Regions from separate parts of the Streptomyces sclerotialus genome, predicted to be linked through region 1. Evidence: riboswitches for the same ligand, from Rfam matches in the RefSeq annotation. Region 1 holds a riboswitch; each other region holds the start of a gene.
What was found. Region 1 has a riboswitch for cobalamin ahead of AAC944_RS12075 (SCO2321 family membrane protein). Riboswitches for the same ligand answer to the same signal wherever they lie in the genome.
Positions count from the first base shown of each region.

Region 1 (9,784 bases):
CCGGCGGCCAGCACCGGCAGTCCGTAACCGGCGCCCTGGGCCGCGAGCAGCCCGTACGTACCGGCGCAGATGCCGAGGAGGCCGCCGAGGGTGAGTGCGGTGGTGGTGTGCCGGACGGCGCGCGGCACCTGTGCGGTACGGCCGTATCCGCGGGCGTCCATGGCCGCCGCGAGCGCCACCGAGCGCTCCAGTGCGCCTTCCAGTACCGGCAGTCCGACCTGGAGCAGTGCCTTGAGGCCGCGGTCGGGGCGGCCGCGCAGCCGGCGTGCGGCGCGCAGCCGCTGGACGTCGGCGACCAGGTTCGGGGCGAAGGTCATCGCGACGACGACGGCGACGCCCGCTTCGTAGAGCGCGCCGGGCAGGGACTTGAGCAGCCGGGCCGGGTTGGCGAGCGCGTTGGCGGCGCCCACGTAGATCAGCAGCGTGGCCAGCTTCAGCCCGTCGTACAGCGCGAAGACCATGCCTTCGGCGGTGACCCGGCCGCCGATCCGGACGCCCCGGGCCCAGTCGGGCAGCGGCAGTTCGGGGAGCGTGACCAGGACGTGCGTACCGGGCACGGGCGAGCCGAGCACGAAGGCGAAGGCCAGCCGGATGGCGAGCACGACCAGGCCGAGCTTGACGAAGGCGCCGTAGGAACGGGCCCAGGGCGCGTCGGTGCGGCGGGCCGCGACGACGTACCCGGCGACGCCGATGAGCAGCCCGAGGAGGAGCGGGTTGGTGGTGCGGGACGCGGCCGTCGCCAGGCCCAGCGCCCACAGCCACCACGCCCCGGCGTGCAGCGCGCGCCCCCGGGCGGCGAGGGGTGCACGCAGCCGGTCGGGGGCGGTCATCGGCGCCGGCGCCGGGCCTGCCACACCGCGGCGGCGCCGAGGGCGGCGACCGCGGCGATGCCGCCGATCAGGCCGGTGGACGGCCCGCCGGCACCGGTGTCCCCGTCGGTCGCGCCGTCGCCGGTCGCGCCGTCGCCGGGCGAGGCCGCGTCGGCGGACTCCTCCGCCGGCCCGCCGGCCTGCTCGGCGCAGCCCTTCTCCGGGTAGCCGGCGATCGCGCACAGCAGCGCACCGGAGTCGTACCGCAGCGGTGCGGCGACCGCGGCGAGGGCCTCTCCGGCGCTGGCGTCCTCGGGCACCCGCGCGCACTCCGTCCGGGCCGCGGGCGGCGTCCCGCCCTTCGGGGCGTCCGCCTTCGTCCCGAAGTCGACGACGACCGCGACCCGCTTGCGGCCCTCGGCGGCCTTCGTCCCGCCGCAGACCGCGTCGAAGTCGACCGCCGGACGCGGGGCCGCGGCGCGCGCGGAATCGGCGCTGACCGTGAAGCGGAAGCCGGCCGTGGAGCCGTCCTCGGGGCGCGCTGTGGAGGGCCCTTCGGTGGCGTACGACCAGCCGCTCTTCCCGTGTGCCGTGGCGTCCGCCGTCCAGAAGGACCAGTAGCGGTACTCCTCGGCGTGCGCGGGCGCGGCGGCCAGGCCCGTGGCCGTACCGGCCAGGACCAGGGCGCCGGCGCCGCGCGCGAACCGTACGGCGTTCCTCACAGCTGGTTCTGCTTCCTGCGGCCGCTCAGCAGGAAGCCGATGCCCGCGCCCGCCGCCAGGCCGACGAGCACGACCCACCACACCGAGATGCCGCCGCCGTCCTGCTCGGCGTCCTTCTCGTCCGCCTGCGAAGCGGACCCGTCGGAGGCGGGCTTCGGTCCGGTCGCGTTCAGCTTGGCCACGAGGTCCGTGCCGCCGAAGTCGCGCGGGTCGGCGCCGGTGGCGTGCGCGGCGAGGATCAGCTGCGCGTACGCGGCGGGGCCGCTCTGCTTCGCCCAGGCGGCGGAGTGCCCGCGGAGCCACTCCAGCGGCTGCTTCGCGTCGTCCGGCCGGCCGGCGGCCGCCAGTGCGACCACGGCGTCGGCGGTGGTGCCGACGTCCGGCTGGTCCTCGGCGCCGGGCATGGCGGACATCAGGTGGTGGCCGTGCGCGTCCATGACGGAGACGAGGTGGTCGGCGCCTGAGTTCGCGGCGCCCTGGGCGTCCTCGGCCGCCTCCTCGCAGGAGGTCTTCTTCGCGGCGTGCCCGCCCGGCTCGACGACGAAGCCCTTCCCCACGGCCCCGGTCACCGCGGCCGCCGTCGCGTCCGCGTTGGCGGTGAGCTTCCCGTCCTTGGGCTGGAACGCGAACGCGCCGCGGTCCGCCTCCTTCACGTCGCAGCCGAGCCGGAAGGTGAGCAGCGCGTCGTACGGCGACGTGCCGTCCTTCTCGGGCAGCGCCGAGGCCTTCGTGCCGGTGGCGGTCAGCGCGCCGATCACGATCGAGGTGGAGTTGGCGTCGCTCGGGGCGCCGGCCGCCGAGCCCCAGCCGCCGTCGTCGTTCTGCGCGGACTTCAGCCAGGAGACGCCCTTGCGTACCGTGTCGGCGTGCCCGCCGACCGCGGCCAGCGCCTGGACGGCGGCGGCCGTCTGGTTGGTGTCCCGCATCGTCTTCGCGTCGCAGTCCTGCTTCTCGTCGGCGCGGTACGCGGTGAACGCGCCGTCGGCGCACTGCTGCCCCGCGAGCCAGTCCACGGCCCGGTCCGCCGGGCGCACGCCCGCGGTGTCCTGGGCCAGCAGCGCCAGCGACTGGCGCCAGACGCCGTCGTACTTCGGGTCCGTGCTGCCGTACAGGCCCTTCGGGAGCTTCGGGGAAGCGCTGGGCGCCGGGGTGTCGGCGAACGCGGCGGGGGCAGCGGCCGCGCACAGCACGGCGGCGGCCAGGGCCGCGGCGCAGCGGCGCGCCGGGGCGGCGAGGGAGCGGGCCGTGATGGCCATGGGGTCGGTGCCTCTCGGTCGGTTCGCGGGGTGCGCGAGGTGGGAGGTCACGCAGCCGCGCTCCGCCGCACCACGTCCGCGGCGTGCGCGGGCGCGGTGGCACCGGGCTCAGCTCCGTATACCTCGACGGTGCCGCGCGCCGGGTGGCCGAGGGAGGGCGGCCGTACGGTACGCGGGAGCCTTGGGTGTGCCCCGCCGGGTGTTCCGGCTCACTCCGGCGCGCTGCTGCGCGCCAGGGCTCACGGCTGCGGGTCAGCGCCGGTTTTCCACCGGCTTCCCCCGGTCGGGCACGAATGAACTTGTCGCAACACTTTAACCGGCGGGTAGCGGCCGGTCCGCGGCACGTACGGGACGGGTACGGCGGCCCGTACGCCAGGCGTCCGGAAGGAGCCCGCTCCACACGGCTCGGACGGCGTCCGCCTCACACCGCCCGGTACGCCACCGGGTCCGTGCCCGGCACCGGCTCGGCCGGCCCCCGCTTCACCAGCCGCCGCAGATGGGTCTCGGCCTCGGAGAGGGCGATGGTGCGCGAGCCGTAGGGGCCGCCCGCGAGGAGATCTTCGGGCCGGTGATCTGTCTGCTGCCGTACGAGGACGAGGCGGAGGCGGTACGGATCGCCGACGACTCCGACCACGGGCTGTCGGGGCCGGTGTGGACGGCGGACGTCGAGCGCGGCATCGAGGTGGCGCGCCGGGTGCGGACCGGCACGTACTCCGTGAACACCTTCGGCCTGGACACGCTCGGGCCGTTCGGCGGCTGCAAGAACAGTGGCATCGGGCGGGAGCCCGGCCCCGAAGGGTACGGCGCGTACCTGGACCACAAGATGATCCACCTCCCGGCGGGGGTTGTGCGCGAGCACGGCGCCGGAGGGGTTCCGGCTGGATTCCGCGTGGCAGTCCCACCCGGTGAAGGGCGAGGTGGACGCCGGGGAGGCGGTGCTGGTGGCGGCCGAAAGCTGTCCGGTCGAGGCGATCCTGATTACGGAGGCCGTCTCCGGGGAAGCACTCTTCCCGCCGGAGGAGTAACGCCAGGCGAACGTGCGTGCGACCAGCTGGTTCGTACTTAGAGTTACTCATGCGTTCCTCACGGTGACCTCATGACGTCTGTGACTGTCCACTCCCCCTTGCACGTGGAAATCTCTTCTCCACGCCGCCGAGGGGGGAGACGATGGACAAGCGGTACGAGGTGTACTGCCTGGCTGACAGGTATTTCTATGAAACCCCGGACCGTTTGTCCGTCGGGGAAGGTGCCGCAGCTGACGACAGTGCGGTGTACGAAGCGGCGCAGCGCGCGGTCCCCGAAGGGTGGCGTTGTTTCCTCTCCGGGGACTGGCTCCACGTGAATCCCGTGGACAGCGAGGGGAACCCGCGTCCGGGCAGGCCGGCCCAGGGGTGGAAGGTACATGTGTCGGCCTGCCCGGACAATGCGGAGAAGATTGCCTCCAAGGTGTGGGACTACTGCGTCTCCCGGGCCGTACCGTTCAAATTCGTGCCGGGTCCGCGACCGCTGCGGCTGCGGAATTCCAAATACGCGGACCGGGCGTCGAGCGGCAAATTTGCCACCATTTACCCGCTGGACGAGGCGGAATGCCATCGCATTCTGGAGGAGCTGGGCTCATTGCTGGACGGCGAGCCGGGCCCCTCCATCCTCAGCGACCTGCGGTGGCACGACGGCCCGCTGTACGTGCGGTACGGCGGGTTCGCGCGGCGGTACTGCGTCGACGGCACCGGGGCGCTGGTGCCCGCCATCGAGAACGCCGAGGGCCGGCTGGTCCCCGACCGCCACGAGCCCGCCTTCCGGCCGCCCGAGTGGGTGCGGCTGCCGGACTTCCTGGCCCCGCACCTGGAGGCGCGCAACGCTACCACCGTCGCCGACCTGCCGTACGCCGTCGAATCGGCGCTGCACTTCTCCAACGGGGGCGGCGTCTACGTCGGCCGGGACCGGACGACCGGGGAGCGGGTGGTCCTGAAGGAGGCCAGGCCGCACGCCGGGCTTGCCGCCGACGGCGCCGACGCGGTCACCCGGCTGGAGCGCGAACGCGCGGCGCTGCAGCGGCTGTCGGGCCTCGACGTGGCCCCGGAGGTGCGCGACTGGTTCACCGTCGGCGAGCACCGCTTCCTGGTCGTGGACAACATCCCGGGCAAGCCGCTGAACGCTTGCATGGCCGAGCGCCACCCGCTGCTGACCGCCGACCCCGACCCGGAGGAGCTGACCTCCTACACCGAGTGGGCGGTGGGCATGCACGCGGCCGTCGAGCAGGCCGTCACCGCGGTGCACCGCCGTGGCCTGGTCCTCAACGACCTGCACATGTTCAACGTCATGGTCGCGCCCGACGAACAGAGCGTCACCCTGCTGGACTTCGAGGCCGCCACGGACGCCGCCGACCGGCCCCGGCAGTCCCTCGCCCACCCCTGCTTCGTCGCCCCGCGCGACCGCACCGGCTACGACATCGACCGGTACGCGCTGGCCTGCCTGCGCCTCGCGCTGTTCCTGCCGATGACGACGCTGCTGGCGATCGAGCGCGACAAGGCCACGGACCTGGCCGAGACCATCGCCCGCGAGTTCCCCGGCGTACCGCCCGGGTTCCTGGAGGAAGCCGTGCGGACGATCTGCGCGCCCCAGCCCGTCAAGGCCCGGATCCGGCGCCCCGCGCAGGCCCGCCATCTCGTCGCGGTCGACACCCGCGAACCGTACGTCTGCGATCCGGCCGACTGGCCGCGCAGCCGCGAGTCCATGGTCCGGGGCATCCTCGCCTCGGCCACACCCGAGCGCACGGACCGCCTGTTCCCCGGCGACGTCGCCCAGTTCGCCGACGGCGGCGGACTCGGCATCGCCCACGGGGCGGCCGGTGTCCTGTACGCGCTCTCCGAGACGGGTGCCGAGGGGTTCGAGGAGGGTGAGGAGTGGTTATTGCGGCAGACCGCTCCGCCTCCCCTCGGCACCCCCCTCGGGTGCTACGACGGACTCGCCGGCGTCGCCTACGTCCTGGACCGGCTCGGCCACCGCGAACGGGCCGACGAGCTGATCGAGCGGGTGCTCGCCGAGAAGTGGTACCGGCTCGCGCCCGACCTGTACGGCGGGCTGGCCGGCATCGGTCTCACCCTGGACCACCTGGCGCGCGAACGCGGCGCACGCGAACTGCGCGACCGTGCGCTGGAGGCGGCCGGACACGCCGCCGACCGGCTGGAGAGCTGCGCGAACCGGGCCGGGCTGCTGCGCGGCGCGAGCGGCCCCGCGCTGCTCTTCCTGCGGCTGTACGAAGGCACCGGGGACCCCGGGCTGCTGGACCTCGCCGCGCAGGCACTGCGCAGCGACCTCGCCCGGTGCGTCCGCAACGAACGCGGCACGCTGCTGGTCGACGAGGGCTGGCGCACGATGCCGTACCTCGGTGCCGGTTCGGTGGGCATCGCGATGGTCCTGGACGACTACCTCACGCACCGCGCCGACGCGGAGTTCGAGGAGGCGCGCATGGCGATGCTGCCGGCCGCGCAGGCCCGCTTCTACGCGCAGCCGGGCCTCTTCAGGGGCCGCGCCGGCATGGTGCTGCACCTGGCCCGTACCACGACGCCCGACCCCGAGGTCGAGGCCGCGCTCGCCGCGCAGATCGCCGACCTGAGCTGGTACACCATGCCGTACCGAGGAGAACTGGCTTTCCCCGGGGACCAGTTGATGCGGCTCTCGATGGACCTGTCCACCGGGACGGCCGGCTGTCTCCTCGCCCTGGGTTCGGCGCTGCACGAGGAGCCCGTACAGCTGCCCTTCCTCCCGCCGCTGCCCGAACCGAACGCGTTGCGCCTCTGACCGGCGCACCGCCCCTGAACGGGTTCGTCCCGGAACCTGTCGGCCAGGGACCGTGAGGTGATAACAGGCCGGCGACGGCAGGGGAGGCGGTCGTTCCCGCACCGGACCGTGAGGTCCGGTCCGGTACGGCGCGGCCACCGCCCCTGTCGCCCGGTCTGCTCCGGCGAGGCCGATCCGGTACGGACCGGTGTGCGTGCGGCTCCCAGGAGCCGCACGCACACCATTTCCCCGCTCCACCCCTACGCCTGCGTACCGCCCTGTCAGGTACAGCTCATCAGCTCAGCTCAGCTCAACCGCTCGTCCGGGAGGAAGAACCGTGACCGCCAAACCCGCCGACCGGCTGCTGCTCGGCGCGCTGCGCCACAGCGCCCCCCGGGCCTCGGCAGTCCTGCTGCTCACCACCGGCGGCGCCGCGGTCGGTCTCGCCCTCCCGGCCGTCCTCGGCCACACCCTCGACCTGCTGCTCGACGGCCGCCCCGCCCAGCCCTGGCTGTTCGCCTGCGCCGGACTCACCGCACTGCTCGTCCTCCTCGGCACGCTCGACGGGCTGCTCACCGGCACCACGGACGCCCGCGCCACCGTCTGGCTGCGCCGCCGGGCGCTGCGCGGCGTGCTGGCCGCCGGGCCCACCGCCACCGACCGCCACGAGACCGGCGACCTGGTGTCGCGCATCGTGGGCAACGCCGCCACGGCCGGCACCGCGCCCACCGCGCTCGCCGCCACCGCCGCCACGGCCCTCACCCCCGTCGGCGCGCTGGTGGCGCTGGCCCTGCTCGACCCGTGGACCGCGGCCGCCTTCGTCGTCGGACTGCCCCTGCTGGCGCTGCTGATGCGCGCCTTCGTCCGCGAGACGGGGGACTGCGTGGCGCAGTACCAGCGGATCCAGGGCGACATCGCGGCACGGCTGCTGGAAGCGGTCGGCGGCGCCCGCACCATCGCCGCCGCCGGCAGCCACGAACGCGAGGCCGCGCGCATCCTCAAGCCCCTGCCGGCCCTCTCCCGCCAGGGCCACCGCATGTGGCGGGTGCAGGGCCGGACCACCGCCCAGGCCGCCGCGCTGATCCCGCTGGTGCAGATCGCCGTGCTCGCCGTCGGCGGACTGCGGCTGCTGAACGGCGCGCTCAGCATCGGCGACCTGCTCGCCGCCGCCCGGTACGCCGTGCTCGCGGCGGGCGTCGGCACGGTCGTCGGCCACCTCAACGGCCTGGTGCACAGCCGCGCCGCGGCCCGCAGACTCACCGAACTCCAGGACCTGCCCGCCATCGAGTACGGCGACCAGGAGGCCGCGGGGACGCACCCGCCGGCGGAGGCGGGCACGGCCGCGGGCGCGGAAGCGGGTGCCGGGGCGTGCACGGGGGCGCTCGAACTGCGCGACATCACCGTACGGAAGGCCGGCCACACCGTCCTGGACGGCCTCAACCTGCGCGTGCCCGGCGGCTGCACGATGGCCGTCGTCGGCCGCTCCGGCACCGGCAAGTCCCTGCTCGCCGCCGTCGCCGGACGGCTCGCCGAACCGGACGCCGGTGAAGTCCTGCTGGACGGCGAGCCGTTGCGCCACCTCAGCCACTACGCGCTGCGGCGCTCCGTCGGCTACGCCTTCGCACGGCCCGCGCTGCTGGGCGACACGGTCCACGACACCGTGGCGTACGGCGTGTACGAGCCGGGCCCCGGCGACGTGGAGGCGGCGGCCCACGCGGCGGGTGCCGCCTCCTTCATCCGGCGGCTGCCCGAGGGGTACGCCACGCCCTGCGCCGACGTGCCGCTGTCCGGCGGGGAGATCCAGCGGCTGGGGCTGGCCCGCGCGTTCGCGCACGCCGAGCGGCTGCTGATCCTCGACGACGCGACGTCCAGCCTCGACACGGTCACCGAACTCCGGGTCGGCCGCGCGCTGCTGCGTGACGTACGTGCCGGGACGCGCCTGATCATCGCGCACCGTGCCGCCACCGCGGCCCGCGCCGACCTGGTCGCCTGGCTCGACGCGGGCTGCATCCGGGCCCTGGCGCCGCACGCCACGCTCTGGGCGGACCCGGGCTACCGGGCCCTGTTCGGACCGGAGGAGACCGCGCCGCCCGCGGGGGAGGCCCGGCAGGAGAGCTGGACGGTGCCGGTGTCGGCCGAGGAGGACCGGACGACGGCCAGGCTGCCGGTGCGGAAGCGGCAGCCGAGGCAACCGGGCGCGAGCGGGCCGACGGCGGGGAAGTCGGCGGCCGGCGCGGGCGGCCCGCGGCCCCGGCGGGCGATCGGCCACGGGGGGCGCTGCCGCCGGCCGGCGGGGGAGGGGGCGGGCGCCGCTGCCCCGGGCACCTCGGGCAGCGGGGCCCCGGACGGTGGCCTCCCCGGCGGCGGCCGTCCGGGCGCCGGGGCCCCCGGCCGTGGCGCCCGCGGCGCGGCGGAGGCACCCGAACCGCGGCTCGGCGGCGCGCGGCTGGAGGGGCTGACGCCTGTGGAGGCGCAGTGGCCGCAGTCGGCGCCCGGCGGCACGAGCGTCCCGAGCTGGGCCCACGGCCGGCAGGCCGCGGGCGGGAGCGCGCCGGCCCCCCGGCGCAGGCCGCTGGCGGGTGCGGGACCGGTACCGGAGGGGATACCGGTGCCGGAAGGGATGCCCGTCACGCAGCGCCGCCGCCAGGCGCTGGCGGACCTGCTCGCACAGGGCGAGCCGCCGGCCCCCGGGGCGGTGCCCGGCCGGGCACCGGAGGCCAGGCCCGGGACGGAGGAGGCCGCGGCACCGCAGGCCCGGTCCGGCACGGAGGCCGCGGCGCCGCAGGCCCCGCGCCCGGAGGTGACCGCGGCGCGCGTCGTGGCCCTCGGTGACCGGCGCCCGGCGGACCGGCGGGGTGACCGGTGAGGCCGGACGGCACGCGGGCCGTTCAGGGGGAGCGGCCCGCAGCGGGAGGGGAACGGACGACGGTGGCCGACGGGAACGGAAGCGGGAGCGGCGTGCACGGCAGCGGAGCAAGAACGGACGGCGGGATACGGCTGCGGGACGGGGCCCGGCAGTTCCTGGGGCGGCGGCGGGCCGTCGTGGCGCGGCTGGCCGCGTGGTCCGTCGCCGAGGCCGCCCAGACGTTCCTGATCGGCTTCGCGCCGGCCCGGGCGATCGACGACGGCTTCCTCGCCGGCCGGCTCACCGTCGGCCTGGGCTGGCTGGCCGCCGCCGCGCTGGCCGTCGCGGTCGGCTCGTACGGTACGGGCCGGG
Region 1 covers NZ_JBFOHP010000002.1:2,712,980-2,722,763, reverse strand. The annotation lists gene AAC944_RS12085 (energy-coupling factor transporter transmembrane component T) at 1-830, opposite strand, end outside; gene AAC944_RS12080 (SCO2322 family protein) at 827-1,531, opposite strand; gene AAC944_RS12075 (SCO2321 family membrane protein) at 1,528-2,787, opposite strand; cobalamin riboswitch at 2,965-3,104, opposite strand; partial or broken gene AAC944_RS12070 (MBL fold metallo-hydrolase) at 3,209-3,328, opposite strand; partial or broken gene AAC944_RS12065 (aldehyde dehydrogenase family protein) at 3,329-3,631, shown strand; gene lanKC (class III lanthionine synthetase LanKC) at 3,955-6,588, shown strand; gene AAC944_RS12050 (ABC transporter transmembrane domain-containing protein) at 6,905-9,433, shown strand; gene AAC944_RS12045 (ABC transporter ATP-binding protein) at 9,496-9,784, shown strand, end outside.

Region 2 (9,784 bases), 2.7 Mb from region 1:
GATCAGCCCACGCTTCACAGCACACTCCCCTAATGGCTGGGTGTGGTCTTTAATGGTTTAGACCAGTGCCCGCAGCTTGGCCTAGACCTTTAGGGGTGTCAAGAGGTGTATAAGAGTCGCAGTCGGCTCCGTTACCGGACCGACATCCGGCAGGTGTGGACCTGCGGGGGAGCATCGGCACCCCACCCGTGCCACGATGTGAGCCGCTACGCACGGAGGAGCCGGTGACGACAGCACGAGTGGAGTCGGAAGGGCGGACCATGGAGACCGACGGGGCCGGCGCGGAGTCCGGCGGCGGAGCCGCGCGCACCGCCCGGGTGCCCAAGTACTACCGGCTCAAGAGGCACTTGCTGGAGATCACCGAGACCCTGCCACCGGGCACGCCCGTACCGCCCGAGCGCACCCTGGCCTCGGAGTTCGACACCTCGCGGACGACCGTACGGCAGGCCCTGCAGGAACTGGTCGTCGAAGGACGGCTGGAGCGCATCCAGGGCAAGGGCACCTTCGTCGCCAAGCCCAAGGTCTCCCAGGCCCTCCAACTGACCTCGTACACCGAGGACATGCGCGCCCAGGGCCTGGAGCCCACCTCGCAACTGCTGGACATCGGCTACGTCACCGCCGACGACCGGCTGGCCGGGCTGCTGGACATAGCGGCGGGCGGCCGGGTGCTGCGCATCGAACGGCTGCGGCTGGCCAGCGGCGAACCGATGGCCATCGAGACCACCCACCTCTCGGCCAAGCGCTTCCCGGCGCTCCGCCGCAATCTGGTCAAGTACACCTCCCTCTACACCGCGCTCGCCGAGGTCTACGACGTCCGCCCGGCGGAGGCCGAGGAGACCATCGAGACCTCCCTCGCCACCCCGCGCGAGGCCGGACTCCTGGGCACGGACGTGGGCCTGCCGATGCTGCTGCTCTCCCGGCACTCCCTGGACCACCAGGGCCGCCCGGTGGAGTGGGTGCGCTCGGTCTACCGCGGCGACCGGTACAAGTTCGTGGCCCGGCTGCAGCGGCCGAACGACTGACCGCGGCGGCCGGACGGCCGGCGGTACGGCGGGGCCCCGGCGGCCCGTCCGGCGGGGCGAACGGAACCGCTCATCCCCGTCACCCGGGTTATCCACAGGGTATGGCGCACGTCACAGCACCTGCCCTACCGTCCTTCCGTCACCGTCGGAACGGGAGGCCGGCCAGTGCGTACGACATCACTCCGAACGATCGTCATCTGGACAGCGGTAGCGCTGATCGGCGCGGCCGGCTGGACCCTGCTCGCACTGGGCCGCGGCGAGGAGGTGTCGGCGGCCTGGATGGTGGCCGCAGCGCTCGGTACGTACGCCATCGCCTACCGCTTCTACTCCCGCTTCATCGCCACACGCGTGCTGCGGGTCGACAAGACCCGCGCCACCCCGGCCGAGCGGCTGAACAACGGCATCGACTTCCACCCCACCGACCGCCGGGTCCTGCTCGGCCACCACTTCGCGGCCATCGCGGGCGCGGGCCCGCTGGTCGGACCGGTGCTCGCGGCACAGATGGGCTACCTCCCCGGCACGATCTGGATCATCGCCGGAGTGGTCTTCGCCGGTGCCGTGCAGGACATGGTGGTGCTCTTCTTCTCCACCCGGCGGGACGGCAAGTCACTGGGCCAGATGGCGCGCGAGGAGATCGGTCCGTTCGGCGGGGCCGCCGCGCTGCTCGCCGCCTTCGCCATCATGATCATCCTGCTCGGCGTGCTCGCGCTGGTGATCGTCAACGCGCTGGCCGCGTCGCCCTGGGGCACGTTCTCCATCGGCATGACGATCCCCATCGCCCTCCTCATGGGTGTCTACCTCCGCTTCCTCCGCCCCGGGCGGATCACCGAGGTCTCCCTCATCGGCATCGCCCTGCTGCTCCTCGCGCTCGTCGGCGGCCGCTGGGTCGCGGAGTCCTCCTGGGCCGACACCTTCACCCTCCAGCCGAAGACCCTGGTGATCTGGCTGGTCGCGTACGGCTTCATCGCCTCGGTGCTCCCCGTGTGGACCCTGCTCGCGCCCCGTGACTACCTCTCCACCTTCATGAAGATCGGCACGATCGGGCTGCTGGCCCTGGGCGTGGTGATCGCCCTGCCGACGCTGAAGATGGACGCGGTGACGGACTTCGCGAGCCGCGGCGACGGCCCGGTCTTCGCCGGCTCCCTCTTCCCGTTCGCCTTCATCACCATCGCCTGCGGTGCCCTGTCGGGCTTCCATGCGCTGATCTCCTCGGGCACCACGCCGAAGATGGTGCAGAAGGAGACCCAGATCCGGATGATCGGCTACGGCTCGATGCTGATGGAGTCCTTCGTCGCGGTGATGGCGCTGGTGGCCGCGTCCGTCATCGACCCCGGCCTGTACTTCGCGATGAACGCACCGGCGGGTGTCATCGGTGACACGGTCCAGTCCGCGTCCCAGGCGGTCGCCCAGTTCGGTTACGCCATCTCCCCCGACCAGCTGGCCGCGGCGGCCAAGGCCGTGGAGGAACAGACGCTGCTGTCCCGGACGGGTGGCGCGCCGACGCTGGCCGTCGGCGTCTCGGAGATCTTCTCCCAGGTGGTGGGCGGCGCCGGGATGAAGGCCTTCTGGTACCACTTCGCGATCATGTTCGAGGCGCTGTTCATCCTGACGGCGCTGGACGCGGGCACCCGGGTCGGCCGCTTCATGCTCCAGGACATGCTGGGCAACGCGTACCGGCCGTTCCGGGACATCAGCTGGAAGCCGGGGCTGATCCTCAGCAGCGCGGCCGTGGTCGGCCTGTGGGGGTACTTCCTCTGGGTGGGCGTCCATGAGCCGCTGGGCGGCATCAACCAGCTCTTCCCGATCTTCGGCATCTCCAACCAGCTGCTGGCGGCGGTCGCGCTGGCGGTGTGCACGACGCTGCTGGTGAAGTCCGGCCGGCTGAAGTGGGCGTGGGTCACGGGCGTCCCGCTGGCCTGGGACGCGGTGGTCACCCTGACGGCGAGCTGGCAGAAGGTGTTCTCGGGCGACCCGAAGGTGGGGTTCTTCACGCAGCGCGCGATCTACCAGGACGCGATCGACGCGGGGAAGGTGCTGCCGCCCGCGAAGTCGATGGACGACATGCACACGGTCGTCACCAACTCCACGGTGGACGGCGTGCTGTCGGCGGTGCTGGCCCTGCTGATCGTGGTGGTGATCGCCGACGCGGCCCGTATGTGCATACGCCATGTCCGCACACCGGACGCGACGCCGCTGAAGGAAGCACCGTACGTCGCTTCACGCATCGTGGCCCCCGCAGGGCTGATAGCCACACGGGAGGAGAAGGCGGAACTGGCCGCAGCCACAACCGGGGACGGCCACGAGGGGGCGCGGACATGACGGGCCCGGAGCGGGCCGCACGGATGACGGGGGCAGCGGGTACGGCTTGGGACGCGGACGATGCGCATACGGCCCGGGCGACGGACGCAGCGCGTGCCGCGTGGGCGGCGGACGTACCGCGTACGGCTCGGGAGACGAGGGGAGCGCGTATGGGAGAGGTGGCGCGGATGCCGGGCCGGAGGTCTCGGTGGGGGGCCGCGGTGGCGCGGTGGGGGCGCGGGGTGCGGTGGTACGTACGGGAGTTGACCGGTGAGTCGGCGTACGAGCGGTATGTCGGGCATCTCCGTCGACACGATCCCGACGCCCCGGTGCCCAGCCGCCGGGAGTTCGAACGCCGTCGCACGGACGCCCGGGAGGGCGACCCCCGCGCGGGCTTCCGCTGCTGCTGAGAGAGAGGGGGGTGCGGGGAGGGGGTGGGGAGGGGGCGGGGCGGGGGGGAGCCCCCCGAAGGCCCAGCTCCCAGCCCCCGGACGCCCCCCGCCCCCACCCCGAAGCCCCACCCGCACTCCACCCCCGAAGCCCTGCCCGCACCCCGCACTCCGCACCCCGCACCCCGCACCCCCATGCAACCCCGCCCGTCACCCTTCCCGGCCCGAACCGTGTCCGTACCGATATGCGGACAGTGGGTGACGTCAACTGCCCCTGGCGCTTAGATTTCCGGCCATTGCACAGATGATCGCCAGGGACGGAGTAGCGGATATGACAGAGCCAGCCGAAACACCCGGATCCGGGCCGATCGTCACGCCCACGCGTGTGGTGGCCGGCCTGTGCCTGCTCGCTCCGTTCGTGGCGATGCTGTGGGTGAGTTCGTACGCGAAGGTCGAACCGACCCTGATCGGCATCCCGTTCTTCTACTGGTACCAGATGCTGTGGGTGCTGATCTCGACGGCGCTGACGATGGTCGCGTACAAGCTCGTGCAGCGTGAGCAGCGTGCGCTGCGCGCCCGCAAGGACGGGGTGTCCGAGTGATGACCCTGGCAACAGAGACGCTCGGAGCGCAGGCTCCCGTCGGCCACGCCCTCGCGGCGGACGCGGCCGGCGGCGTGAACGGCATCGCGCTCGCCGTCTTCGTCTTCTTCTTCGTCGCCGTGACGATCATGGGCTTCCTGGCCGCGCGCTGGCGCAAGGCCGAGCAGTCCGACAACCTCGACGAGTGGGGCCTGGGCGGCCGTAGCTTCGGTACGTGGGTGACGTGGTTCCTGCTGGGCGGCGACCTCTACACGGCGTACACCTTCGTGGCGGTGCCCGCGGCGATCTACGCGGCAGGCGCTGCCGGCTTCTTCGCCGTGCCGTACACGATCCTCGTCTATCCGCTGATCTTCACGTTCCTGCCGCGGCTGTGGTCGGTGTCGCACAAGCACGGGTACGTCACCACCTCGGACTTCGTGCGCGGGCGCTTCGGTTCCAAGGCCCTGTCGCTGGCCGTGGCGCTCACCGGCATCCTCGCCACGATGCCGTACATCGCGCTGCAACTCGTGGGCATCCAGGCCGTTCTGGACGTGATGGGCGTCGGCGGCGGGGAGAACACGAACTGGTTCATCAAGGACCTGCCGCTGCTGATCGCCTTCGGCGTGCTGGCCGCTTACACCTACTCCTCCGGGCTGCGTGCGCCCGCGCTGATCGCGTTCGTCAAGGACGGTCTGATCTACCTCGTCATCGCCGTGGCGATCATCTACATCCCGATCGAGCTGGGCGGCTTCGAGCACATCTTCCACGTGGCGGGGGACGCCTTCGCGGAGACCAACCCGGCCACGGGCAAGCCGCGCGGAGAGCTGGCGAGCGGTCCGAACGCGCAGTGGGCGTACGCGACGCTGGCGCTCGGCTCGGCGCTGGCGCTGTTCATGTACCCGCACTCGATCACGGCGACGCTGTCCTCGCAGAACCGCAACGTGATCCGCCGCAACACCACCATCCTGCCGCTGTACTCCCTGATGCTCGGCCTCCTCGCGCTGCTGGGCTTCATGGCGATCGCGGCCGGCATCAAGGTGCAGAACGGGCAGCTGGCGATTCCACAGCTGTTCGAGAACATGTTCCCCGACTGGTTCACGGGCGTGGCGTTCGCCGCGATCGGTATCGGCGCGCTGGTGCCCGCGGCCATCATGTCGATCGCCGCGGCGAACCTCTTCACCCGCAACATCTACAAGGACTTCCTCAAGCCGGGCGCGACGCCCGCGCAGGAGCACAAGGTCGCCAAGCTGGTGTCGCTGCTGGTGAAGGTCGGCGCGCTGGCGTTCGTCCTGACGATGGACAAGACGGTGGCGATCAACTTCCAGCTGCTGGGCGGCATCTGGATCCTGCAGACCATGCCGTCGCTGGTCGGTGGCCTGTTCACCCGCTGGTTCCACCGCTGGGCGCTGCTCGCCGGCTGGGCGGTCGGCATGGTGTACGGCACGGTCGCGGCGTACGGCGTGGCGAGCCCGACGCAGAAGCACTTCGGCGGCTCGAACGCGGAGATTCCCGGTATCGGCGAGATCGGCTACATCGGCCTGACCGCGTTCGTGCTGAACGCGCTGGTCACGGTGGTGCTGACGGTGGTCCTGCGGGCCGTGAAGGCGCCGGCCGGGGTCGACGAGACCTCGCCGGAGGACTACACGGCGGACGCCGGTGACAAGGGCGTGCAGGTGGAGCTGCCGCCGGCCACGGCGGGATCCGCCCACTGACCCCGCCTGTGTGCGTGAGGCCGACGGGCCGCCGGTGGAAACCGGCGGCCCGTTGTCGTTGCCCGGCTGCACCACGGCCGCCCTGCCAGGGCACCCGCGGGCCGTGACCATCCGTACGTACCGCGGCACGCAGAGCAGTACACACAGCAGTACACACAGCAGTACACACAGCAGTACGCACAGCAGTACGCACAGCAGTACGCACAGCAGCACGGCGACACAAGATATGGGATTGGTCGCGAGGGGCGACACAAGATGTATGCTCGTCCTCGCTGTCGCCGCAGGGGAATCCGGTGCGAATCCGGAACTGTCCCGCAACGGTGTGCTGAGTGGGTATCTGCGCACTCAGCAAGTCCGATGACCTGCCGACGGTACGCCCGTAGCCGTCCCGGTGCGGGCGTCGAGACGTCCGGGCTCCGTGGGTTGGGCCGGTGGACGCTGCGTGGTGTGCCCGCGTGCCCGGCAAGGCGTCCGGCGCGGCTGCCCGTACGCCTCCGTCACCCCTCCTCCGGCGCCGGCCGAGTGAGGAGAGCACAAGGTGACCATCGCGCCCGCGGAGTCAGCACAACAGGCGCAGTCAGCACAACAGGCCCAGTCGGCACAGGAGGCCCGGCCGGCGCCCGCGCAAGGCCACGACGGCCCCGGCGCGGCCCTGCTGCGCACCCTGACCGACCTCACCGCTGACCTGCCGGCCACCGACCCGGGCAAGGTCGCCGCGGCCGCGCTGCGCGGCCGGCACGCCGGCTCGGACGAGGCGGAGCTGCGGGAGCTGGCGATGGAGGCCGCCGCCGGTCTGATCGGTGACGAGCCGCAGTACTCCAAGCTGGCCGCGCGGCTGCTGACGGCCGCGATCGCCGAGGAGGCCGCGAGCCAGGGCGCGACGGGGTTCGCCGCGTCGGTCGCCACGGGCCACCGTGAGGGCCTGATCGCCGACTCCACGGCCGCGTTCGTGAGCACGCACGCCGCCGCGCTGGACGCGCTGGTCGACGAGGCGCTCACGGACGGCGCCGACGACCGGTTCGGCTACTTCGGCCTGCGCACGGTGTACTCGCGTTATCTGCTGCGTCACCCGATCACCCGGAAGGTCATCGAGACGCCGCAGCACTTCCTGCTGCGGGTGGCGTGCGGCCTGGCCGAGGACCGCTCCGCGCGGGCGCTCGCGGACGTCGCCGAGCTGTACGGGCTGACCAGCACCCTTTCGTACCTCCCCTCCTCCCCCACGCTGTTCAACTCCGGCACCCGTCATCCGCAGATGTCCTCCTGCTATCTGCTGGACTCGCCGCTGGACGAGCTGGACTCGATCTACGACCGGTACCACCAGGTCGCGCGGCTCTCGAAGCACGCCGGCGGCATCGGTCTGTCGTACTCCCGGGTGCGTGCCCGCGGTTCGCTGATCCGCGGCACGAACGGGCACTCCAACGGCATCGTGCCGTTCCTGCGGACGCTCGACGCGTCGGTCGCCGCGGTGAACCAGGGCGGTCGTCGCAAGGGCGCGGCCTGCGTGTACCTGGAGACCTGGCACGCGGACATCGAGGAGTTCCTGGAGCTGCGGGACAACACGGGTGAGGAGGCGCGGCGGACGCACAACCTGAACATCGCGCACTGGATCCCGGACGAGTTCATGCGCCGGGTCGAGGCCGACCAGGACTGGTCGCTGTTCTCGCCGGTGGACGCGCCGGAGCTGGTGGATCTGTACGGCGCGGAGTTCGACGCCGCGTACCGGAAGGCGGAGGCCGCGGGGAAGGCCGTCAAGGCGGTGCCGGCCCGGACGCTGTACGCGCGGATGATGCGGACGCTGGCGCAGACCGGCAACGGCTGGATGACCTTCAAGGACGCCGCCAACCGCACCGCGAACCAGACGGCGGAGCCGGGCAGAGTCGTGCACTCCTCGAACCTGTGCACGGAGATCCTGGAGGTCACGGACGACGGCGAGACGGCCGTGTGCAACCTCGGGTCGGTCAACCTCGCGGCGCACCTCCGCGACGAGGCCGCCGGCTGGGAGGAGGCGATGGACTGGGCGAAGCTGGACGCCACGGTCCGTACGGCCGTGACCTTCCTCGACCGCGTGGTGGACATCAACTTCTACCCGACCGAGCAGGCCGGCGCGTCCAACTCGCGCTGGCGTCCGGTGGGCCTGGGCCTGATGGGGCTCCAGGACGTCTTCTTCCGGCTGCGGCTGGCGTTCGACTCGCCCGAGGCGCGTGAGCTGTCCACCCGGATCTCCGAGCGGATCATGCTCGCGGCGTACGAGGCCTCCGCGGACCTCGCGGAGCGGCACGGGCCGCACCCGAACTGGTCCGCGACGCGCACGGCTCGCGGTGTGCTGCACCCCGATCACTACCCGAACGCCGAGCCGCGCTGGGCGGACCGCTGGGCCGCGCTGCGCGCCCGTATCGCGGAGACGGGCATGCGGAATTCGCTGCTCCTCGCGATCGCGCCGACCGCGACCATCGCGTCCATCGCCGGCGTGTACGAGTGCATCGAGCCGCAGGTCTCCAACCTCTTCAAGCGCGAGACGCTGAGCGGGGAGTTCTTGCAGGTCAACGCGTATCTGGTGGAGGACCTGAAGAAGGCGGGCAGCTGGGACGCGCGGACCCGTGAGGCGCTGCGCGAGGGCAACGGCTCCGTGCAGGACGTGCCGTGGATCCCCGAGGAGATCCGCGCGCTGTACCGCACCGCCTGGGAGATCCCGCAGCGCGCGCTGATCGACATGGCCGCCGACCGCACGCCGTACCTGGACCAGAGCCAGTCCCTGAACCTGTTCATGGCGGCGCCGACCATCGGCAAGCTCAGCTCGATGTACGCGTACGCCTGGAAGCGCGGCATCAAGACCACGTACTACCTGCGGTCGCGTCCGGCGACCCGGATCGCGCGCGCGGCGTCAGCCGCTGATGTCAGCGCCGCGCGCGGTACGGGCGCCACCGCCACCGCCACCGTCCCCCAGCAGGCGGCCGATCCGGAAGCGATCGCCTGCTCCCTGGAAAACCCCGAGTCCTGCGAGGCCTGCCAGTAATGCCCAATCCGTCGCCCGACCACCACTCCGCAACGACGGCGCTGCGCGCCGTCGCCCCCACCACCGGAACCGCCGCCGCACAGACGCACACGGCCGCCCCCGGAGCCGTGAAGAACCTCCTCGACCCGGGCTTCGAGCTGACCCTGCGCCCCATGCGGTACCCGGACTTCTACGACCGCTACCGCGACGCGATCAAGAACACCTGGACCGTGGAGGAGGTCGACCTCCACTCCGACGTGGCCGACCTCGCCAAGCTGTCGCCGGGCGAGCAGCACCTGATCGGCCGGTTGGTGGCGTTCTTCGCGACCGGCGACTCGATCGTGGCGAACAACCTGGTGCTGACGCTCTACAAGCACATCAACTCCCCCGAGGCGCGGCTGTATCTGAGCCGTCAGCTGTTCGAGGAGGCCGTACACGTCCAGTTCTACCTGACGCTGCTGGACACCTATCTGCCCGATCCGGACGACCGCGCCGCCGCGTTCGCCGCCGTCGAGAACATCCCCTCCATCCGCGAGAAGGCGCAGTTCTGCTTCAAGTGGATGGACTCGGTGGAGGAGATCGACCGGCTGGAGACCAAGGCCGACCGGCGCCGTTTCCTGCTGAACCTGATCTGCTTCGCGGCGTGCATCGAGGGGCTGTTCTTCTACGGCGCGTTCGCGTACGTGTACTGGTTCCGCTCGCGCGGTCTGCTGCACGGGCTCGCGACCGGCACGAACTGGGTCTTCCGCGACGAGAGCTGCCACATGGACTTCGCGTTCGCCGTGGTGGAC
Region 2 covers NZ_JBFOHP010000002.1:5,444,927-5,454,710, reverse strand. The annotation lists gene AAC944_RS24255 (extracellular solute-binding protein) at 1-18, opposite strand, end outside; gene AAC944_RS24250 (GntR family transcriptional regulator) at 261-1,022, shown strand; gene AAC944_RS24245 (carbon starvation CstA family protein) at 1,188-3,341, shown strand; gene AAC944_RS24240 (YbdD/YjiX family protein) at 3,509-3,730, shown strand; gene AAC944_RS24235 (DUF3311 domain-containing protein) at 4,041-4,310, shown strand; gene mctP (monocarboxylate uptake permease MctP) at 4,385-6,001, shown strand; cobalamin riboswitch at 6,255-6,385, shown strand; gene AAC944_RS24225 (ribonucleoside-diphosphate reductase subunit alpha) at 6,540-9,014, shown strand; gene AAC944_RS24220 (ribonucleotide-diphosphate reductase subunit beta) at 9,014-9,784, shown strand, end outside.
Region 2: another riboswitch for cobalamin. It lies ahead of AAC944_RS24225 (ribonucleoside-diphosphate reductase subunit alpha); the one in region 1 lies ahead of AAC944_RS12075 (SCO2321 family membrane protein).

Region 3 (9,784 bases), 4.4 Mb from region 1:
TCGAGAGGTGGTTGGTCGGCTCGTCCAGCAGCAGGGCGTGCGGCCGGGCGGCCAGCGCGAGGGCGAGGTCCAGGCGCCGCCGCTGTCCCATGGACAACTCCCGCACGGGCCGGTCGGCATCACGCCGCGCGAGCAGTCCCAGCTCCGCCAGGCCGACCGTCTCGTTCCCGTCGAGCCGGCCCGCCGTGACCAGCGCGGTGATGTGCGTGTCGTACAGCTCGTGTGCGCGGCGCCGGCCCGCCGCCGCGGACTCCTGGCACAGCAACTGGACCCGCACGTGCCGGGCGTGGCGCACCTGCCCGGAATCCGGCTCCAGGCGCCCGGCGAGCACGGCGAGCAGGGTGGACTTGCCCGCCCCGTTGCGACCGGAGACCATCAGCCGCGAGCCGGACCGCAGCGTCACGTCGGCGGGTGCGGTGAGCCGGCCGGCGACGGTGACGCCCTCGGCGCGTACCAGGGTCACCCCGGCCCGGGCGGGCAGTGCGGGCGCGGCCAGGCGTAGTGGCGGCTCGGGCAGTGACACCTCGTGGCGCCGGAGGTCCTCCTCGCGGCGGTGCACCGAGCGGACCAGCCCCGCGGCACGCGTGGCGCGCTGGTGCTTGCCCGTGCCCTTGTCCGGCCGCCAGCCGGTGACCAGACGGTTCTGCGCGGCCGTCAGGTCCGCCGCCAGCCGGGCGTGCTCGGCCTGCTGCCTGCCGTACTCCTCCTCCCAGCGCAGGCGGGCGGCCCGGCGGCCGGCCACGTAACCGTCGTAACCGTTGCCGTACACGGCGGGGCGGCCGTCGCTGCTGGGGTCGAGGTCGACGATCGTGGTGGCGACGTCCTGGAGCAGCGTACGGTCGTGGCTGACCACCACCACACCGCCCGGCCACCGGGTGAGGCGTCCGGTCAGGTAGTCCAGACCCGCCTGGTCGAGGTGGTTGGTCGGCTCGTCCAGCAGCAGGAAGTCGTAGGCCGCGCCGAGCAGGCACGCCAGGCGTACCCGGTAGCGCTGCCCCACCGACATCGTCACCAGCCGCCGGTCGCGGTCGGTCACCGCGCCGAGCGCGTCGAGCGCGACCGTCACGCGCCGGTCGGCGTCCCACGCCTCCAGTGCCTCGGCCGCCTCCAGGGCGGCCTGGTACGACGCGTCCGCGTCCGCGCGCCCCTCGGCGAGCGCCACCGCGCTCTCGTCGAGGGCGGCCAGTGCGGCACGCGCGTCGGCGAGATGCCCGTCGATGACGTCGCCGACCGTACGGTCCTCGTCGGCGTCCATCTCCTGTTCGGCGCTGCCCAGCGTGCCGACGCGCCGGACGGAACCGGCGTCCGGGGTCAGGGCGCCGGCGAGGACGTGCAGCAGGGTCGACTTGCCGCAGCCGTTCTCGCCGACGACGCCCCAGCGCGAGCCGGGGGAGACGGTCATGTCGACACCGGTGAGGACGGGACGGCCGCCGCGGACGAGGCGGACGTCGGAAGCGGTGAGCTGTGCGCGGGCACGCGCGGGAAGGGTGCGGGTGTTCATGATTCTCCGGATCAGGACACACTCCACCCGCCGGGCGGCGGGGAGCGGTCCTCCTGTGATGAGGACGGAAGGCCGGCGAAGCGGGCCGTGGACACAGCAAGCGGCCTGCTGCCTCGGTCACTTCACGAGGAGCGGGCGGCCGCGTGTTCCGTCACAGGAAGTAGAAGAATCTCACGCTCCTACGGTAACAGGGGCGAACCGGACCGTCTCGCGAATTCAGCGGAGCGGCCGATCCGAGACGCGGGAAAGAGCTCCCGCAAGGCCGTTCAGCACGGACACCGGACGCCCGGCGAAAAATTTTCAGCGGGTTGTTTGCCGGGGCAGGCCGGGGGCAGCAGGGACTACGTGCTTCGGCCCGTAGGCACGCCCCGTGGGAGCAGTGTGACTTCCGCCCGGCGAGCCTGCCTGGCCACGCTCCCACGGGTGAATGAAGTGTCCTGAAGAACGACTTGCTGACCCAGGAGCCCGGACCATGCTCGTGAAGACGCAGAACACAGTTCAGATCGATGACCGTCAGCTCGCCGGCGCGGCGGAGCAGGCGTCGGACGGAGCGGTGGCACCGCAGGGCGGCACGGAAGCACGGGCCGCGCGGCGACGCGCCGACCAGGCCCCGAACCGGCCGCCGAACAAGCCCCGCGGCATCAAGCGGCAGCGCCGGAGTGCGCGGGCGGTGACGCCGGCCGCTCCCCAGCGCCGCGGCCGGCACCCGCACGACGACGCTCCCGACACCGCCGAGGACTTCCGCCGCCTGGTCGCCCTGCCGGACGGCCCCGAGCGGCAGGAGCTCCGCGGCCGGGTGATCAGTGCCTGGCTGCCGATGGCGGAGCGCCTCGCACTCCGCTTCCGCAACCGCGGTGAGAACCTGGAGGACTTGCAGCAGGTGGCCGCCATGGGGCTGGTCAAGGCGGTCGACCGCTACGACCCCGCGCACGGCAACGCCTTCGAGAGCTTCGCCGTACCCACCGTGATCGGCGAGATCAAGCGCCACTTCCGGGACCACATGTGGGGTGTGCACGTGCCCCGCCGGGTCCAGGAACTGCGCAACCGCGTACGCGCCGCCCGTCAGGAACTCACCAGCAGCATCGACGACCACGGCCCTACCCCCGAGCAGATCGCCGAGCACACCGGCATGCCCGTCGAGGACGTGCTGCTCGGTTCGCAGGCCCTGAACAGCTTCAGTCCCCTGTCCCTGGACGCGGAGCTGCAGAACAGCGACGACGGCTGCTCGCTCGCCGACACCCTCGGCACCCCGGAGGCCGGCTTCGACCTGGTCGTCGCCCGGGAAGCGGTCAAGCCGTACCTCACCAAACTCCCCGAGCGCGAAAAGGAGATCCTCTACCTGCGGTTCTTCCGCGACATGACGCAGAGCCGGATAGCCGAGCGGCTGGGCCTGTCCCAGATGCACGTCTCCCGCATCATCTCCCGCACCTGCCGCCAGATCGCCGACCGCATCGGCGAGAGCCGTGGCGAGCGTGCCGCGGCGTGAGGACGGCACGCCTGCTCACGATCCGGGTCCGGTCAGCGGCGTACCGACTCCTGGTACGCCGCGGCCGCCCGGCGCCGGCCGCACCCGGCCGGCACACCGTCCGCCGGCCGAGCGCGGCCGGCGAGGCGGCCTGAACGCCACACCTCGATGACACCTCGGTGACACCGAAAGCAGCCGGCCCCTCGACGAGTGTCGAGGGGCCGGCTGCGATGAGTAGCGGGGACAGGATTTGAACCTGCGACCTCTGGGTTATGAGCCCAGCGAGCTACCGAGCTGCTCCACCCCGCGTCGGTGAATGCAACCCTACGCTATGGTCCGGTCGAAAGCCCAATCGCGGCGGAGGCGGGGCACCGCCGCGCGGCACCGTCACTGTGAACTCCGCTGACAGCGAACCGCGTTCGGGGAACGGGCGGGCGGTGCTTGGGTGGCGCAATGGAGATCTTGGTGCTGGGTGGGACGGCTTGGCTGGGGCGGGAGCTGTCGCGACAGGCGATCGGGCGCGGCCATCAGGTGACGTGCCTCGCGCGAGGCGAGAGCGGAGGGGTGGCGGACGGCGCGGTGCTGGTGTGCGCCGACCGGCGCGACCCGGCGGCGTACGCGCCGCTGGCCGGCCGTGACTGGGACGCGGTCGTCGAGGTGTCGTGGCAGCCCGGGTTCGTCCGCGGGGCGCTCGACGCACTGGGCGGCAGGGCCCGGCACTGGGTCTACGTCTCGTCCATCAGCGCGTACGCCTCGCACGCCACCGTGGGTGCCGACGAGTCCGCTCCCCTCCTCGCTCCCACCGGCCGGAGCGAGGCCGGCCGTGAGTCGTACGGCGAGGCGAAGGCCGCCTGCGAGGAGGCGTCGGCCGCTGCCGTGGGCGACCGTCTCCTCGTGGTGCGCGCCGGTCTCATCGGAGGACCCGGGGACCACAGCGGGCGTTCCGGCTACTGGGTGGCCAGGGCCGCGCGCGATCCGCTGGGGCCGATGCTGGTGCCCGACGTACCGGACATGCCGACCCAGGCGGTCGACGTGCGGGACCTCGCGGCCTGGGTGCTCGACGCCTCGGAGGCGGGACGCGCCGGGACGTACGACGCCGTCGGGCCGGTCGTGCCGTTCGCGGAGTGGATCGAGCTGTCCCGCGCCGTCGGCGGCCACACCGGCCCCGTGGTCACCGCGGACTCGGCCTGGCTGCTCGCGCAGGGCGTGGCCGAGTACATGGGGGCCGAGTCGCTGCCGATGTGGCTGGTCGAGCCGGGCTGGCAGGGGTGGTCGGCGCGCAGCGGCGCCGCGGCGCGTGCCGCGGGGCTGCGCCACCGGCCCCCGGCGGAGCTGCTGGCCGACACGTTGCGCTGGGAGCGGGAGCAGGGCCTGGACCGCGCGCGCCGGGCCGGGCTCAGCGCGGCGCGCGAGCGCGAGCTGCTCGACGCGCTCGGCTGACGGCGGCGGGGCCGGCCGCGGTGTGGTGTTCAGCCGCGGTGGCCGGCGCCGGCCAGTAGGTGCTGCATGTGTTCCGCCGCGCGTACCGCCGCGTCCCCGCAGCAGTTGTTGAAGAGGACGTGGACCCGGTCGGTCCGCGCGGCCATGTCGTGGATGCGCGGTACCCACTCCGCCAGCTCCGACGGTGCGTAGGCGTAGCGGAAGCGGTCCTCCTTGCTGCCGCTGCCCCACGAGGCGCTGCGGCCGTGGAAGCGGACCACCGCCGTGTGCGCAGAGGTCACCGGGGTGACCGGCGGGACGGAACGGGGGAGCGTCCGGGTCATGTCCACGGCCACGGCCGCCATGCCCAGCTCCGCGAGAAGCGCCGTCGTCCGCTCCGCCTGGTCCCCCTGCCACCAGGCCGGGTGACGGAACTCGACGGCCACGGGCCACCCTTCGGTCCGCTGCCGGCATGCGGTGAGGAACGTCTCCCACCGGCTGCCGGGCGCGCACCACGGCGGGAACTGGAAGAGGAGCGTGCCGAGGCGGCCGGCCCGGCGCAGCGGCTCCAGCCCCTGTCCGAACCGGTCCCAGACCTCGTCGAGCAGCGCCGGGTCGGTGCCCCGCGCGGCGCCCGGCCGCTCGCGTGCCGGCCGTAGGCCGGGCGGGAGCGCGTGCGGTGCAGTGGGGTGCCCGGTGAGCAGGGAGAACGCCTTCACGTCGAAGCGGAAGCCGTCCGGTGTGCGCTCCGCCCACAGTGCGCTGTTCCGCGCGCTGGGCAGTGCGTAGTACGTGGCGTCGACCTCCACGACGGGGAACCGCTCGGCGTAGTACCGCAGCCTGCCTTCCGCGTCCCGGCGTCCCCGCGGATACCAGCCGCTGCGTACCAGCGCCTGGTCCGTCCACGAACACGTACCGACCGCGATCCCACTGCTGTTCATGGCGCCCGCGTACCCCGTGTCGCGGGGAGCAGCCGTGCTGCGTGGCGATCGGCGTTCCAGCGGCCTTCCCGGTCACCGCCCCCGGCCCGTCCCGGAGGCAGGCGGGTGAGCGGGGGCGGACGTGTGCGTGTGCAGGAAGCGGATGTGGGGCCGGTCCTCGGGCCCGGACCGGGTGATGCGCGCGCGTACCCCGTACACGCCCGCGACCATCGTCTCGGTCAGCACCTCCTGCGGGGTGCCGCCGGCCACCACCCGGCCCTCCTTGAGGACCACGAGCTGATCGCAGTACATCGCCGCCAGGTTCAGGTCGTGCAGCGCGATGATGCTGGTGAGGCGGAGGCCGGCGATCAGGTTCAGCAGGTCGAGCTGGTGCCGGATGTCCAGGTGGTTGGTCGGCTCGTCCAGCAGCAGTTCACGCGGCTCCTGGGCGAGGGCGCGGGCGATCTGGGCCCGCCGGCGTTCGCCGCCGGAGAGGGTGTGCCAGTGCCGGTGTGCCTTGTCGGCCATGCCGGTTCGGGCCAGTGCGGTACGGACGGCCTCCTCGTCCGCCGCCGACGCCGGCGTCCATGCGCTGCGGTGCGGGACGCGGCCCAGGCGTACGACGTCCAGTACCGTCAACGCGCTCCGGGTTTCGGCCTGTTGGTCGACCACGGCGACGCGCCGGGCGACCGTCCGGCGGCCCGTGTCACCCAGCCGGCGGCCGTCGAGGGTGACGGTGCCGGAGTCCGGGGCGAGCACTGGCGAAGCCCGGTCTGCGGTGTTCCCCCCGGCGCGGCACGCACCGGAGGCCGCCAGCAGGTCTTCGGACTCGGGGTCACCCGGACGGGACGCCTTCCCGGACCGCGTGCGCCGTCCAGTGGCCGATGCCCCGCCCGTCACCCTCACCGCTGCGCGTCAGTTCCGGATTCGCACCGGATTCCCTGACCCATACATGTGCACATGCGCATGCAAGGTACGACTGGCCCACGCAGCTACCACAGGCACTTCACGGCACCGGCCGGCGACCGGAGGTGGGAGCTCCCGCCCGCGTAGACCGAAGGATGTAGCCGGCTTTCCCTCCTGAGCAGGAGGTCGGAGGCGGTGCCGACGGCGACGATGCCAGAGGTACGAGTCGGCGACACGAGGTACGAACGCGAGGTCCGGGCAGGTATGCGGCGGAGCGGGACGATCAGAGAACGACGGACGGCGGACCTTCCCCGCCCCGCCCCCACCACGTCGCGTACGGCGGCGGTGGGCCGGGCCCTGGCCGGTGGTCTGGTCATGGCCGTCGCGCTGGGATGCGGTACGACCCTGGGCACGGCCGTCGCCGACCGCGTCGGTGCCTCGGGCCTGGCGGCGCGCCTGATCCCGGCCGCACTCGTCAGTGTGCTCGCCGTGCCGGTCGTCGTCGCCGTGCACCGGCGCCGCGCGGCGGCTCCGCTCGGTTTCGGCGGCCCCGGCGCGAGCGTACGGGCGTTCCTGACGGGCGTCGGCGTGACGGCGGCAGCGGCGGCACTCGTACTCGGCGCGGCCACGGCGGGCGGGATGCTGCGCTGGTCGAGTCCGGACCTCGGCACCCTCGCCGGGTTCCTCGTCTCCAACGCGGTGGTCGCCCTGCTGCTCGAAGCGCTGCCGGAGGAGACGACGCTGCGCGGCCACACCTGGACCGCCCTGCGCGAGCGCTTCGGCGGCACGGTCACCGCACTGGGCACCACGGCGGTGTTCCTGCTGGTGCCGGCGGCGTCGACGGTCGTGGAAGCCGGGACGGCCCGGCTGCTCGGCCGGGCTCCGCAGCCGATCGGCTTCGCGCCCGACGGGCAGCCCCCGGCCGACTACCTGATCCTGCTGGCGGTCTTCGGGCTGACCCTCGTCGCGGCCCGTACGGCCGTGCGCCGGTCCCCGCTCTGGGCCGCCATCGGGGCCCACCTGACGTTCCTGAGCGTCAATCGCCTCCTGCTGGAGGGCGACGCGCGGGGCGCGGGCTGGTCGGCGGAGCTCATGACGCCGGACGCGGTCCTGCTCGTACCGGCGTACCTGCTGCTCGCCGCCGCCGGATTCGCGGTGTGCAGGCGCTTCGGCCGCGGTCCGGAGAACGGGAACTATTGAAAACGATTGTCATCGTGTTACCTTTTCCCGTCTCCTCTTGACCGTCCCTTTACCGGAGAGTTCCGTGCGCCTGCCCGCCCGCCTCCTGTCCCTAGCCGTGGCCTCCGTACTGCTCACCGGCTGCTTCTCGGCGTCGTCCGGTCCCGGTGGCACGTCCTCCGAAGGTGAACGGATACGCGTGGCGATGATGCAGCCGCCGCGTTCGGGCCTCTCCCCGCTCTCCGACGACGCCTTCAAGCTCTCCCGCTGGTCCACGGCCGAGACGCTGGTGAAGCTGGACGCGGACGGGAACGCGAAGCCCGCGCTGGCCACCGACTGGCGGCGCGACGGCCGCAGTTGGACGTTCACCATCCGGGACGGCGTCACCTTCCACGACGGCACCCGGCTCACGCCCGAGGCCGTCGTCCGCTCCCTGACCAGGGCCGCGACCGCTTCCCCCAAGCCCCGCATCCTCGACGGCGTCGAGCTCACCGCGAAGACCCGGGGCGACTCGGTCGTCGTCACCACCGCCGAGGAGGACCCGCTCGTCCCGCAGCGCCTCAGCTCGCCGCAGCTGTCGGTCCTCGCGGCCAGGGCGTACGGGAAGAAGACGGTGGACCCGGTCGGCGCGGGCACCGGCCCCTTCGAGCTCACCGACGTCCACGGCACCTCCTCGGCGACCCTCGACCGTTACGACGGCTACTGGGGTCGCAAGGCCCAGGCCCCGGGCATCGACGTGACCTTCGTACCCGACGGCACGGCGCGGGCCGCGGCGCTGCGCAGCGGCGAGGCCGACATCGTGGAAGCGGTGCCGGTCTCGCAGGCCGCGGTGCTCGACCAGGACCTGATCACCGAGGTGCCGATGCCGCGCACCAACACGCTGTACCTCAACACCGGGAAGGGCGCCTTCGAGGACGCCTCGGCGCGGGCGGCGGTCCGGGAAGCGATCGACGCGAAGTCGATCGTCAAGGGCGTGTACGAGGGCCGGGCCGATGTCGCCGAGGGACTGCTCGGCCCCGCGCTCCCCTGGGCCGACGGTCTGCGGACGCCGGTGAAGCGGACGGCGGCCGGTGCCGCACCCGGGAAGACGATCACCATCGGTACGTTCACCGACCGGGCCGAGCTGCCCGAGGTCGCCGCGACGCTCCAGCAGCAGCTCCGCAAGGCCGGCTTCAAGGTGAAGCTGGAGATCCGCGAGTACGCCAACATCGAGTCGGACGCCCTGGCGGGCAAGTTCGACGCGTTCCTCCTCTCCCGCGCGACCGTCCTCGACTCCGGCGACCCGGCCGCTTACCTCTACAGCGACTTCGGGTCCGACGGCTCCTTCAACATCTCCCAGCTCGCCGACGGGAAGGCCGACAAGGCGCTGGCCGAGGCCGGCCGGCACGAGGTCGGTGACGCGCGCCGCAAGGCGGTCGTCGAGGCCGAGGCGGCGGTGCTCGCGACGGATGCGGCGGTGCCGCTGCTGCACGAGCGTGTGATCCAGGGCGACGCCGCGCGCGTCACGGGCGCGGCCCACGACCCGCGCGAGCGCGAGCTGGTCACGGCGGAGACCCGCATCAAGTGAGCCCCGAACGTCGCAGAGAATCTTTCGTGAGGCGGCCGGTCGGCGCCGCCGGGCCGGTCCGCGTGCTCTGCCTGGCCGGTGTGGTGGCGGCGGTCGGACTGCTGCCCTGGCTCTCCGGCCGGGACCCGGCGCTGACCGTGCTGCGAGCCCGGTCGGCCGAGCAGGAGGCGACCCCGGAGGCACTGGCCGCGATCCGCGCCGACCTGGGACTGGACGTGGGGCCGCTGTCCGCGCTGGGGCGGTGGGCTCTCGGGGTGCTGCGCGGGGACCTCGGCACCTCGTGGGTCTCCGGCACCGACGTCCTGCCGTCCGTGGTCGCCGGGCTCCAGGTGTCCCTCGGCCTGATGGCCGCCGCCTTCGGCGTCGCTGTGCTGCTGGCCTGCGTCCTGGTCGCGCCGGTGCTGGTGCGGGGGCGCGGCTCGGCCGGGGCGCTCGCCGCGATGCTCGCCGCCGTCCCCGAGTTCCTGCTCGCCACGGTCGCGCTCCTGGTGTGCGGCGTGTGGCTGGGCGTCCTGCCCACGTCCGGCTGGCAGGGCCCGCAGTACCTGGTGCTGCCGGCGGTCGCCCTCGGCGTGCCCGCCGGCGGGCTGCTGGGCCGGCTCGTCGCGGACGCGCTGCCCGCCGTCCTGGACGAGCGGTGGGTGGCGCTGTGGCGGGGCGCCGGGGCCGGGCGGGCCCGCATCGCGGCGGCGGCGCTCCGGCGCGTACTGCCGCCCCTCGTCCCGCAGTTCGGCATGGCGGCCGTGGGCCTGACCGGCGGCGCGGTCGCCGTGGAGACGGTCTTCGCGGTGCCCGGCATCGGCCGTACGGCACTGGGCGCGGCCAAG
Region 3 covers NZ_JBFOHP010000002.1:7,148,148-7,157,931, forward strand. The annotation lists gene AAC944_RS31455 (ATP-binding cassette domain-containing protein) at 1-1,501, opposite strand, end outside; gene AAC944_RS31460 (SigB/SigF/SigG family RNA polymerase sigma factor) at 2,172-2,987, shown strand; tRNA gene AAC944_RS31465 (tRNA-Met) at 3,202-3,275, opposite strand; gene AAC944_RS31470 (Rossmann-fold NAD(P)-binding domain-containing protein) at 3,420-4,406, shown strand; gene AAC944_RS31475 (DUF72 domain-containing protein) at 4,436-5,326, opposite strand; gene AAC944_RS31480 (ABC transporter ATP-binding protein) at 5,399-6,064, opposite strand; cobalamin riboswitch at 6,117-6,289, opposite strand; gene AAC944_RS31485 (CPBP family glutamic-type intramembrane protease) at 6,422-7,411, shown strand; gene AAC944_RS31490 (ABC transporter substrate-binding protein) at 7,476-8,957, shown strand; gene AAC944_RS31495 (ABC transporter permease subunit) at 8,984-9,784, shown strand, end outside.
Region 3: another riboswitch for cobalamin. It lies ahead of AAC944_RS31480 (ABC transporter ATP-binding protein); the one in region 1 lies ahead of AAC944_RS12075 (SCO2321 family membrane protein).